3 regions of the Kitasatospora sp. NPDC096147 genome follow, and region 1 is predicted to be linked to each of the others. Evidence: riboswitches for the same ligand, from Rfam matches in the RefSeq annotation. Region 1 holds a riboswitch; each other region holds the start of a gene.
The links. Region 1 has a riboswitch for cobalamin ahead of metE (5-methyltetrahydropteroyltriglutamate--homocysteine S-methyltransferase). Riboswitches for the same ligand answer to the same signal wherever they lie in the genome.

Region 1 (3,265 bases):
AGAGCGCCGCGTCGACCGCCTCCTCGATGTGCTTGGCGGTGGCGGCGTCCGGGATGGTGGTGACGGCGATGTTCACGGCGCGGCCGTCCTCGGTGACGCCGCCGGCGGTGTCGTAGCCCGGGATGGTCCCCCCGTGGCCCCAGGCGACGCCGCCGCAGGAGAGCGGGCGGCTGACCAGGCCCAGGCCGTAGCGGACGCCGGGGCCGACCTGGTCGGCGGCGACGGTGGTGCGCATCTCGGCCAGCTGGGCGGCGGGCAGCAGACGCCCCGTCAGGAGGGCGGTGTAGAACCGGGTGACGTCGGTGTTGGTCGAGATCATCGCACCGGCGGCCCAACCCCAGGACGGGTCCAGTTCGGTGTACTCGCGCAGCGATCCGTCCGCCCCGCGCTGGTAGCCCTTCGGGTGGGCCTCCCGGATCGTGGTGTCGCCGGGCTTGGGGAAGTAGGTGTGGCGCAGGCCGATCCGGTCGACGATCCGCTTGCCGATCTCCTCACCGAGCGGGCGCCCGGTGACCTTCTGGATGATCAGGCCGGCCAGCAGGAAGTTGGTGTTGTTGTACTCCCAGCCGGCACCGGGGGCGAAGTGCGCCTTCTGCGCCAGCGCGGTGTCCAGGAGTTCACGCGGCTCGTAGTAGCGCTTCGGGTCGTTCAGGGCGGCGGCCTGGTTCACGTACTCCGGCAGGCCGCTGGTGTGCTGGAGCAGCTGACGGACGGTGATCTTCCGGCCGTCGATGCCGTCCCCGCGCACCAGGCCGGGCAGGTAGGTCTCGACCGGGCGGTCCAGGCCGACCTTGCCCTCGGCGACCAGCTGGAGCACCACGACGGCGGTGAACGCCTTGGAGTTGCTGCCGATCCGCAGCTGGCCGTCCACCGGCACCCGGGACTTGGTGACCGCGTCGCCGACCCCGGCGGTGTAGGTGCGGGTGCGGCCGTCGCGGCCCTTGACGGTGGCCAGCGCGGCGGGCACGCCGTCCTTCGCGACCAGGGCGTCGAGGCGCTGCTGCACGACGTCCGGGCGCGGGGCGGCGGAGGCGGCGGGGGTCAGGACACCGGCCGCGACGGTGGCGGCCACGGCCGCCGCCACCCCGAGGCGGGCGCCGCCCCGGCGGGGCTGGGCGGGGTGCTGCGGTGCGTGCTGGTTCACGGGGGCTCCTCGGTGGTCCGGTGCGCCGGGGCCGTCCCCGGCGCTCTCCCAGAAGATCAGCCGAGGGGCCGTCAACTCGTCGGCGCCGAGGACGAGAACGCCGCCGGGAGCCTGCTCCGGCCGGGGCGCCGGAGGGGGACCGTGGTCCCGGGCCGCCCGGAGGAGCCGTCGGCCCGGCCCCGGGCCGGCGTCTCACCCGGGCATCCGACATGCGGACGTCCATGACGCGCCCCGCCCGAGGGCCTAGGCTGTGCCCCGCAGCTGGTTCGCCCTGTCCGCCAGGCAGGAGCGTCGTAAGAGGGAACCCGGTGACGCCGTCCATCAGGCCATTCCGGGACTGCCCCGCAGCGGTGAGTGGGAACGACCGCCGTCACACGCACTGGGTCCGTACCGGACCCGGGAAGCGACGGCCAGTAGGTGCCCGGCCCTCGATCGATCGAGACCGGGCGGGCCCGCGAGTCCGAAGACCTGCCACTGCCCGCGTGCACCCCGCACGCGGTGATCTCGGTGACCTCGTGGGCGGGTCGGCGGAACGGGCGGGCACATCCTGGTGCCGCGCCCCGGCTGTCGTACCTCCTCGCCCGCGCGCTCTCCCGGGATCGCAGCGCGACTCGCGAAGGAGAGTTCCGTGACCACGAGTTCCACCGGCCCGCAGGCCACCGTGTACGGCTACCCCCGGCAGGGCCAGGGCCGGGAGCTGAAGAAGGCGATCGAGGGGTACTGGAAGGGCACCGTCAGTGCCGCTGCCCTGCACGCCACCGCCGCCGAACTGCGGTGCACCAACTGGCGCCAGCTCGCCGGGGCCGGCCTCACCGAAGTGCCCACCGGAGACTTCTCGTTCTACGACCACGTGCTGGACACCACGGTCGCCGTCGGTGCGATCCCGGCCCGCCACCGCGCGGCCGTGGAGGCCGACGCGCTGGACGGCTACTTCGCCATGGCACGCGGCACCCAGGACGTCGCGCCGCTGGAGATGACCAAGTGGTTCGACACCAACTACCACTACCTGGTGCCGGAGTTGGGCCCGGACACGGTCTTCACCGCCAACCCCGAGAAGGCGGTCGGCGAGCTGCGCGAGGCGCTCGCCCTCGGCCACAAGGCCCGCCCGGTGCTGCTCGGCCCGCTGACCTACCTGCTGCTGGCCAAGCCCGCCCCGGGCGTGGCCGCCGACTTCCAGCCGATCACCCTGCTGGACCGCCTGCTGCCGGTGTACGCCGAGCTGCTGGCCGCCCTGAAGGCGGCCGGCGCCGAGTGGGTCCAGCTGGACGAGCCCGCCCTGGTGCAGGACCGCACCCCGGCCGAACTCAACGCCGCCACCCGGGTGTTCCGCGATCTCGGCGCCCTCGCCGACCGCCCGAGGATCCTGGCCGCCACCTACTTCGACCGGGCGGGCGAGGCACTCAAGGTGCTCGCCAAGGCACCGATCGAGGGCGTCGCGCTGGACTTCACCGGCCCGGCCGCCGCCAACCTGGACGACCTCGCCGCCGCCGGCGGCCTGCCCGGCAAGCGCCTGGTGGCCGGGGTGGTGGACGGCCGCAACATCTGGATCAACGACCTGGAGAAGTCCCTCACCACCCTGGCCACCCTGCTCGGCCTGGCCGACCGGGTGGACATCGCCGCCTCCTGCTCGCTGCTGCACGTGCCGATCGACGCCGCCGCCGAGCGCGACCTCGACCCGCAGATCGCCCGCTGGCTGGCCTTCGCCCGCCAGAAGGCCGCCGAGGTCGCCCTGCTGGCCCGCGGCCTGCGCGAGGGCACCGACACCATCGCCCCCCAACTCGCCGCCAACCGGGCCGATCTGGCCTCCCGCGCCACCTCCCCGATCACCCACGACCCCGCCGTCCGGGCCCGGGTCGCGGCCACCACCGAGGCCGACGCCCACCGTGCCCAGGCCTACCCGGAGCGGGCCGTCGCCCAGCGCGCCCGGCTGGAGCTGCCGCTGCTGCCCACCACCACCATCGGCTCCTTCCCGCAGACCACCGAGCTCCGCGTCGCCCGGGCCGACCTGCGGGCCGGCCGGATCGACGCCGCGGCCTACCAGGAGCGGATGGAGGACGAGGTCCGCGAGGTCATCGAGTACCAGGAGAAGGCCGGGCTGGACGTGCTGGTGCACGGCGAGCC
Region 2 (3,265 bases), on a different contig from region 1:
GGGGCGTCACTTCTGCTCGCCGTCCTTGCCCTCGGCCGGGGCCTCGGCGGGCTTCGCGGTGCCCGACGAGCCGTCCGACGAACCGTCCGACGAGCCGTCCGACGTGGCGCCCGGGGCGGCGGGCTCGGTGGTGCGCGTCGTGGTGGGCGCCGTGGCGGGCTTGGCGGCGCCGCCCGGGGTGTGGTTGCCGCGCTTGCGCTGGAGGCTGATCAGCAGGCCGCCGCCGATGCCGATCAGCAGGCCGACGCCGATCAGCCAGAACGGGGAGAAGCCGCCGTTGTTCTCGGCCTCGGTGATGCTGGAGCCGGGGGCCTTGGTGCCCTTGGGGTAGTCCGAGGCGGCGGCGCCGGCGGCCGGCGGCACCGACTTGGGGGCCGGGCCGGAGTCGATCAGCAGCTGGAGGATGTTGCTGCCGCCGAAGTTGAGCGGGTCCAGCTTGGCCGCCTGGGCGGTCAGCACCAGGGTGGCGGCGGCGGAGGCGTCGGTGCCGGACGGACCCTTGGTGGCCCAGGCGTAGCCGTTGCCGGCCAGCCAGTCGGTCGGACCGGCCGCCTCCTTCGGGTGGCCGGCCTGGATCAGGCTGAGGGCGGCCCAGGCGGTGGCGGCGAAGTCGGGGGTGGGGGCGGCGCCGGGGGTGGTGAGCATCAGGTGCTGGCCGTCGATGGCCAGTTGCCCGACCAGGTGGGCCGAGACCGCCTCGGCGGAGGCCGCGCGCGGCACCGGGCCGGAGGTGGCGGTGGAGCAGTCCAGCGGCTTGGGCGCGGCGTCCACCCGGTTGGTGTTGGTGACGGGCAGCTTGCCGCCGGCCGCGGCCAGGGCGGCCTGGGCGGTGGCCAGTCCGTTGGGGGCGAGCGTGCCGTCCGGGGCGGGCTGGTAGGCGAAGGCGCCGCGCTGGCCGACCGGGGCGGCGCAGCCGAGCTGGAAGAGTGCCAGGCCGTCGTAGGCGCTCTTGCCGTCCTTGGCCACCGCCGCAGGGTCGGTGCCGACGGTGAGCAGCGCGCTGACGGCCAGTCCGGTGGAGTTGGCGTCGCCCGGGTTGCCCGGGTTGTACGCCCAGCTGCCGTCCGGGTTCTGAACCCGCTTCAGCCACTCGACGCCCCGGCTGACCGCGTTCTGGTGGCCCTCCAGCTTGCTCAGCGCCTGGATCGCCATCGCGGTGGCGTTGCTGTCCTCGGTCTTGGTGTCGCAGCCGGCCGGGTCGGTGCCGGCGGCCCGGTACGAGGGCCAGCCGCCGTCCGCGCACTGCTGGCCGGTGAGCCAGTTCACCGCGTCGTCGGCGGGCACCACGCCGGAGTTGGCGAGGGCGATCAGGGCCAGCGACTGCCGCCACACCCCGTCGTAGCTCGGGTCGCCCTTGCCGTAGACGGCGGCCGGTGCCGCGACGGGGGAGGGGGAGGCCGACGGGGTGTCCGCGAGGGCGGGGGCGGCGGTGCCGGCCAGCAGGGCGGCGGCCAGGGTGGCGGTGGCCAGCGCGGCTGTGCCTGCGCGGGTGGTGGTGAGCATGGCGGTGCTTGGACCTTTCGGTGAGCGGTTGCGGCGGTGTGGGGGCACCGCCCGTGGACCTCGACGTGGCCGCTCGCTCCCGGACGGGCATTCCGACTTTCACGGCTGCGGGTCAGTGCCGGAGTCCCACCGGCTTCCCCCGTCGAGGAGCGGATGAAGTTGTACCGGCGGCTACAGACTCTAACCGCCCGAAAGGTCCGGTCCGTGCCGACACGGTCCGTTCCCGTCCGGGTGACGCGGTCTGGACGCCGCCCTGCGGGACGCACTAGAAACGGACTGGAACAGGTATCAGTTTCGGGCGTGAGTGGAGGAGTCGGGGATGACCGGGGTGGTCGAGCACGGCGAGCTGTTCATCGGGGGAGCCTGGACCGGGCCGGCCGGCCCGGGGGTGATCGAGGTCCGCTCCCCGCACACCGAGCAGGTGATCGGCCGGGTGCCGCACGCCGCCGAGGCGGACGTCGACCGCGCGGTGGCCGCCGCCCGGCGGGCCTTCGACGAGGGGCCGTGGCCGCGCACCTCCCCGGCCGAGCGGATCGCGGTGGTCCGCCGGATCCGGGACGGCCTGGCCGCCCGGGCCCGCGAGCTGGCCGAGCTGATCACCGCTCAGAACGGCTCGCCGATCTCCTGGAGCCTGCCGGCCCAGGGGCAGGGGCCGGTGGCGATCTGGGACGCCTATCTCAAGGTGGCCGAGGCGCACGTCTTCGAGGAGCTCCGGGACGGTGCCTTCGGCCGGGCCCTGGTGCGCACCGAGCCGGCCGGGGTGGTGGCGGCCGTGGTGCCGTGGAACGTCCCGCAGTTCTGCATCGCCTCCAAGCTGGCGCCGGCCCTGCTGGCGGGCTGCACGGTGGTGCTGAAGACCTCGCCGGAGACGCCGCTCGACGCCTACGTGCTGGCCGAGGTGGTCCGGGAGGCCGGGCTGCCCGAGGGCGTGCTCTCCGTCCTCCCGGCCGACCGGGAGACCAGCGCCTACCTGGTCGGCCACCCCGGTGTGGACAAGGTCTCGTTCACCGGCTCGGCCGCCGCCGGGCGGCTGGTGATGGCCAGTGCGGCCCGCACCCTGAAGAAGGTGACCCTCGAACTCGGCGGCAAGTCCGCCGCGATCGTGCTCCCCGACGCCGACCCGGAGCGCACCGTCCGCTCGCTGGTCGCCGCCGCCTACCTCAACAACGGCCAGGCCTGCGTCGCCCAGACCCGGATCCTGCTCCCCGCCGCGCACCACGCCGAGCTGGCCGAGCGCTTCACCGCCGCCGTGGCCGCCCTGAGGACCGGCGACCCGATGGACCCGGAGACGGCGGTCGGCCCGCTGGTGACGGCCCGTCAGCGGCAGCGCAGCCTGGACTACATCGAGCTGGCCCGGGCCGAGGGCGCCAAGCTGCTCACCGGCGGCGGGGTGCCGGCCGGCCTGGAGCGCGGCTGGTACGTCGAGCCGACGCTCTTCGACGAGGTCCGCAACGACAGCCGGATCGCCCGTGAGGAGGTCTTCGGGCCGGTGGTCTGCCTGCTGCCCTACCAGGACGAGGAGGAGGCCGTCCGGCTGGCGGACGACTCCGAGTTCGGCCTCTCCGGCTCGGTCTGGACCGCAGACGTCGAGCACGGCCTGGACATCGCCCGCCGGATCCGCACCGGCACCTACGCGGTCAACACCTTCCTGCTCGACTGCGGCGTCCCGTTCGGCGGCTACAAGCAGTCCGGCGTCGGCCGCGAGTTCGGCCCCGAGGGCTTCGCCGAGTACCTGGAGACCAAGAGCATCGTGCTGCCCCGG
Region 3 (3,265 bases), on a different contig from region 1:
GCGGCGTACAGCCGGACGGGCGCGGCGGGGCGCCAGTCGCAGCCGCCGTCGGTGGCGTCCAGCGCTGCCGAGAGCCCCGGGCCGGGCGCGCCGAGCTGGTCGTGGAAGGAGTCGGTGAGCAGCTCGCGGACGGTGCCCGGCAGGGCCGCGACCACCTCCTCCTCGGTGTGCCGGGTGTCGAAGAGCCCCTCCACCACGGCGGCGTACGGAGCCCGGAACACCTCGCTCGGATCGCGGTAGAGCGGGTGCAGGCGGTTGGCGGCGGTCAGGTAGTAGGAGAGGTAGAAGACGGCCGAGCGCTCGTCCACCCGCCCGTCCAGGATGCCCGGCAGCTCCGCGCCCCGGACGTCGTGCGGCCCGGCCACCGGGGCCAGCCCGCGCAGCCGCAGGTGCCGGTCGGAGATCCTGGCCAGCTCCCGGCCGAGGGCCATGGCCACCTGGCCGCCCTGGGAGAAGCCGGTGGCGTACACGTCCCCGGTCAGCGGGCGCCCCAGCCGACGGCCGGCCTCGTCCGCGGCGCGCAGCAGGTCGAGCGAGGCGGAGACGGCGGAGCGGGTGTCCATGTAGGGGTGCAGGCCGGGGCCGAGCCCGAGGCCGAGGTAGTCGGGGGCGGCGACCGCGCGCCCGGCCGAGGACTGCAGGTAGGGGGAGAGCTTGCCGAAGTCCTCGGCGGTGGACGGCGCGTAGTCCCGGTGCACCATCGTGCCGTGGGTGTCGGAGACCACCGCGAGGCGGCGCGGACCGCCCTGCGGCAGCACGAACAGACCGGTGGCGGTGGTCGGGGCGCCCTGCGGGGTGACGGTGCGGTAGGTCAGCCGGTAGGCGGTGATGCCGTGACGGACGGTGCCGGTGTCCACGCCGAAGTTCCCGGCGAAGGCGGTCAGCTGAGCGGTGCTCAGCCGCTCCAGCGGGGTCACGGAGAGCAGGGCACCCCGACCGGTGGTGGGGGTGGCAGCCGAGTCGGCGGCCGTGGTGGTGCGGGTGGTGGCGGCTGCGCTGGCGGGCGCCGCGACGCCGACCGCCAGGAGGGCAGCGGCGGCCAGGGCGAGGGCCCGTCGGCTGCGGGAACGGCCGTACGTGGAGCGGGAGTTCTGCGGGTCGGTGGTCATGGTGAGGACGCTACGGGCGGGCGGCCCGGGGCCGGTACCCGGCCAGCACCCCGCCCGGGGTGGGGCTGTCCCCCGTAACGAGGACGGGAGACGGCCCCTGGGGAGCGGGACCGCATCGGGGCGGGTGTGCTGGGCGCCACAGGGCTGGGACCCTTACCGGTAAGGGGAGCCTTGTTATGCTGCCAAGGCGTCCCGAGGGAGAAGTCCGGTGAGAACCCGGCGCTGACCCGCAACGGTGGAACGGCCCCTGACGGGCCGTGAGTCCGATCGCCCCCGGCGGCGCTGTCCTCCCGAGAACTCGCCGCGGACTGCGAGGGGAAGTCGAACGGCGCGCCCGCCCGGCGTGCGGACGCCCGTCGTCCGCCACCGCCGCAGCCGGCTCCACCGGTCGCGCCCCCGTACGCCCGGCGCCCGACCGAAGGCCCGGCCCGTTGAGCAGCGCGACCACCGCGACCACCGCCACCGGACGTCCCGGCGGCGCCACCAGCCCGCCGGGCCCCGCGTCGCCCACCCGGCCACCGCTGCGCACCGGTGCCCTGGCCGTCGGTCTCGCCGTGGTCCTGCTGGTCTCGCTGCTCTGCGGTGTCGCCCTCGGGTCCTCCGGGCTGAGCCTCGGCCAGGTCACCCACTTCCTCCAGGCCGGGCTGACCGGCGGGCGCATCCACGCCGACCAGGCGGCCGGCTACGCCATCGTCTGGGAGATTCGGCTGCCCAGGGTGGTGCTGGCCGCCGTGGTCGGCGCCGGGCTCTCCGCCGTGGGCGTGGCCGTTCAGGCCATGGTCCGCAACGCGCTGGCCGACCCCTTCGTGCTGGGCATCTCCTCCGGCGCCGCGGTCGGGGCGAACGCCGTGCTGCTGCTCGGCGCCTTCGCCTCGCTCGGCGTCTGGGCGCTCTCGCTCTCGGCCTTCAGCTCGGCGCTGGCCGCGATGGTGCTGGTGTACGCGGTGGCCCGCACCGCTCAGGGCCTGACACCGCTGCGGCTGGTGCTCACCGGCACCGCACTGGCCTACGGCTTCTCCGCCGTCACCTCGCTGATGGTCTTCTCGGCGGAGCGCGGCGAGGCGGCCCGGACGGCGATGATGTGGCTGCTTGGCAGCCTGGGCGGGGCGACCTGGGCCTCGGTGCCGATCGCCGCCGCGACGGTGCTGGCCGGGCTGGTCTACCTGCTGGCCGCCGCCGGGAGCCTGGACGCGCTGGCGATGGGCGACGAGACGGCGGCGGCGCTCGGCGTGGACGCGTCCCGGCTGCGACGGGCGCTGTTCCTGGTGACCGCCGCCGTCACCGGGACGGTGGTGGCGGTGAGCGGGGCGATCGGCTTCGTCGGGCTGATGGTGCCGCACCTGGCCCGGATGCTGGTCGGGGCCGGGCACCGACGGGTGCTGACGGTGGCTCCGCTGCTCGGCGCGGTGCTGCTGGTGTGGGTGGACATCGTCTCCCGGCTGCTGCTCGCCCCGGCGGAACTGCCGGTCGGGGTGATCACGGCGGTGCTCGGGGTGCCGTGCTTCCTGCTGCTGATGCGGCGCCGCTCGTACAGCTTCGGTGGCCGCTGATGGGGACTCAACGGCGGCGCGGCACACGGCCGGGGAGGGACGCGGGGACGGACACGAGGGCGGAGACGGCAGTGGGGACGAAGGCGGGGACGGGCGTGCGGGGCGCCGCCGTTCCGGTGGGAGGACGGGCGTGAAGGTCGAGATCGACGCGGTGTCGGTGGAGATCGCCGGGGCACGGCTGGTGCACGAGGCGAGCCTGGCGGCCGACTCCGGCCAGGTGATCGGGCTGGTCGGGCCGAACGGGAGCGGCAAGTCCACGCTGCTGCGGACCGTCTACCGGGCGCTGCGCCCGAGCGCCGGCCGGGTGCTGCTGGACGGCGAGGACCTGCACGGCCTGACGGCCCGTGAGGGGGCCCGCCGGGTCGGGGCGCTGCCGCAGGAGACGGTGTCCGAGTTCGACTTCACGGTGGCCGAGGTGGTGGGCATGGGCCGGCTGCCGCACCGGCGCGGCTTCGGCGGTCCGTCGCCCGAGGACGCCGTCGGCACCGAGGCCGCGCTGGCGCAGGTCGGTGCCGCCCACCTGGCCGGGCGGGGCTTCCTCCAACTCTCCGGCGGTGAGAAGCAGCGGGTGCTGATCGCCCGCGCGCTGGTGCAGCGCCCGCAGGT

Region 2: another riboswitch for cobalamin. It lies ahead of ACIRBX_RS12325 (prenyltransferase/squalene oxidase repeat-containing protein); the one in region 1 lies ahead of metE (5-methyltetrahydropteroyltriglutamate--homocysteine S-methyltransferase).
Region 3: another riboswitch for cobalamin. It lies ahead of ACIRBX_RS01985 (FecCD family ABC transporter permease); the one in region 1 lies ahead of metE (5-methyltetrahydropteroyltriglutamate--homocysteine S-methyltransferase).

What each region holds. Positions count from the first base shown of each region.
Region 1 covers NZ_JBIWFX010000008.1:20,474-23,738, forward strand. The annotation lists gene ACIRBX_RS23995 (serine hydrolase domain-containing protein) at 1-1,144, opposite strand, end outside; cobalamin riboswitch at 1,407-1,618, shown strand; gene metE (5-methyltetrahydropteroyltriglutamate--homocysteine S-methyltransferase) at 1,773-3,265, shown strand, end outside.
Region 2 covers NZ_JBIWFX010000003.1:373,432-376,696, reverse strand. The annotation lists gene ACIRBX_RS12330 (SCO2322 family protein) at 1-10, opposite strand, end outside; gene ACIRBX_RS12325 (prenyltransferase/squalene oxidase repeat-containing protein) at 7-1,503, opposite strand; cobalamin riboswitch at 1,568-1,687, opposite strand; gene ACIRBX_RS12320 (aldehyde dehydrogenase) at 1,823-3,265, shown strand, end outside.
Region 3 covers NZ_JBIWFX010000001.1:522,654-525,918, reverse strand. The annotation lists gene ACIRBX_RS01990 (alpha/beta hydrolase) at 1-1,109, opposite strand, end outside; cobalamin riboswitch at 1,256-1,400, shown strand; gene ACIRBX_RS01985 (FecCD family ABC transporter permease) at 1,631-2,659, shown strand; gene ACIRBX_RS01980 (ABC transporter ATP-binding protein) at 2,790-3,265, shown strand, end outside.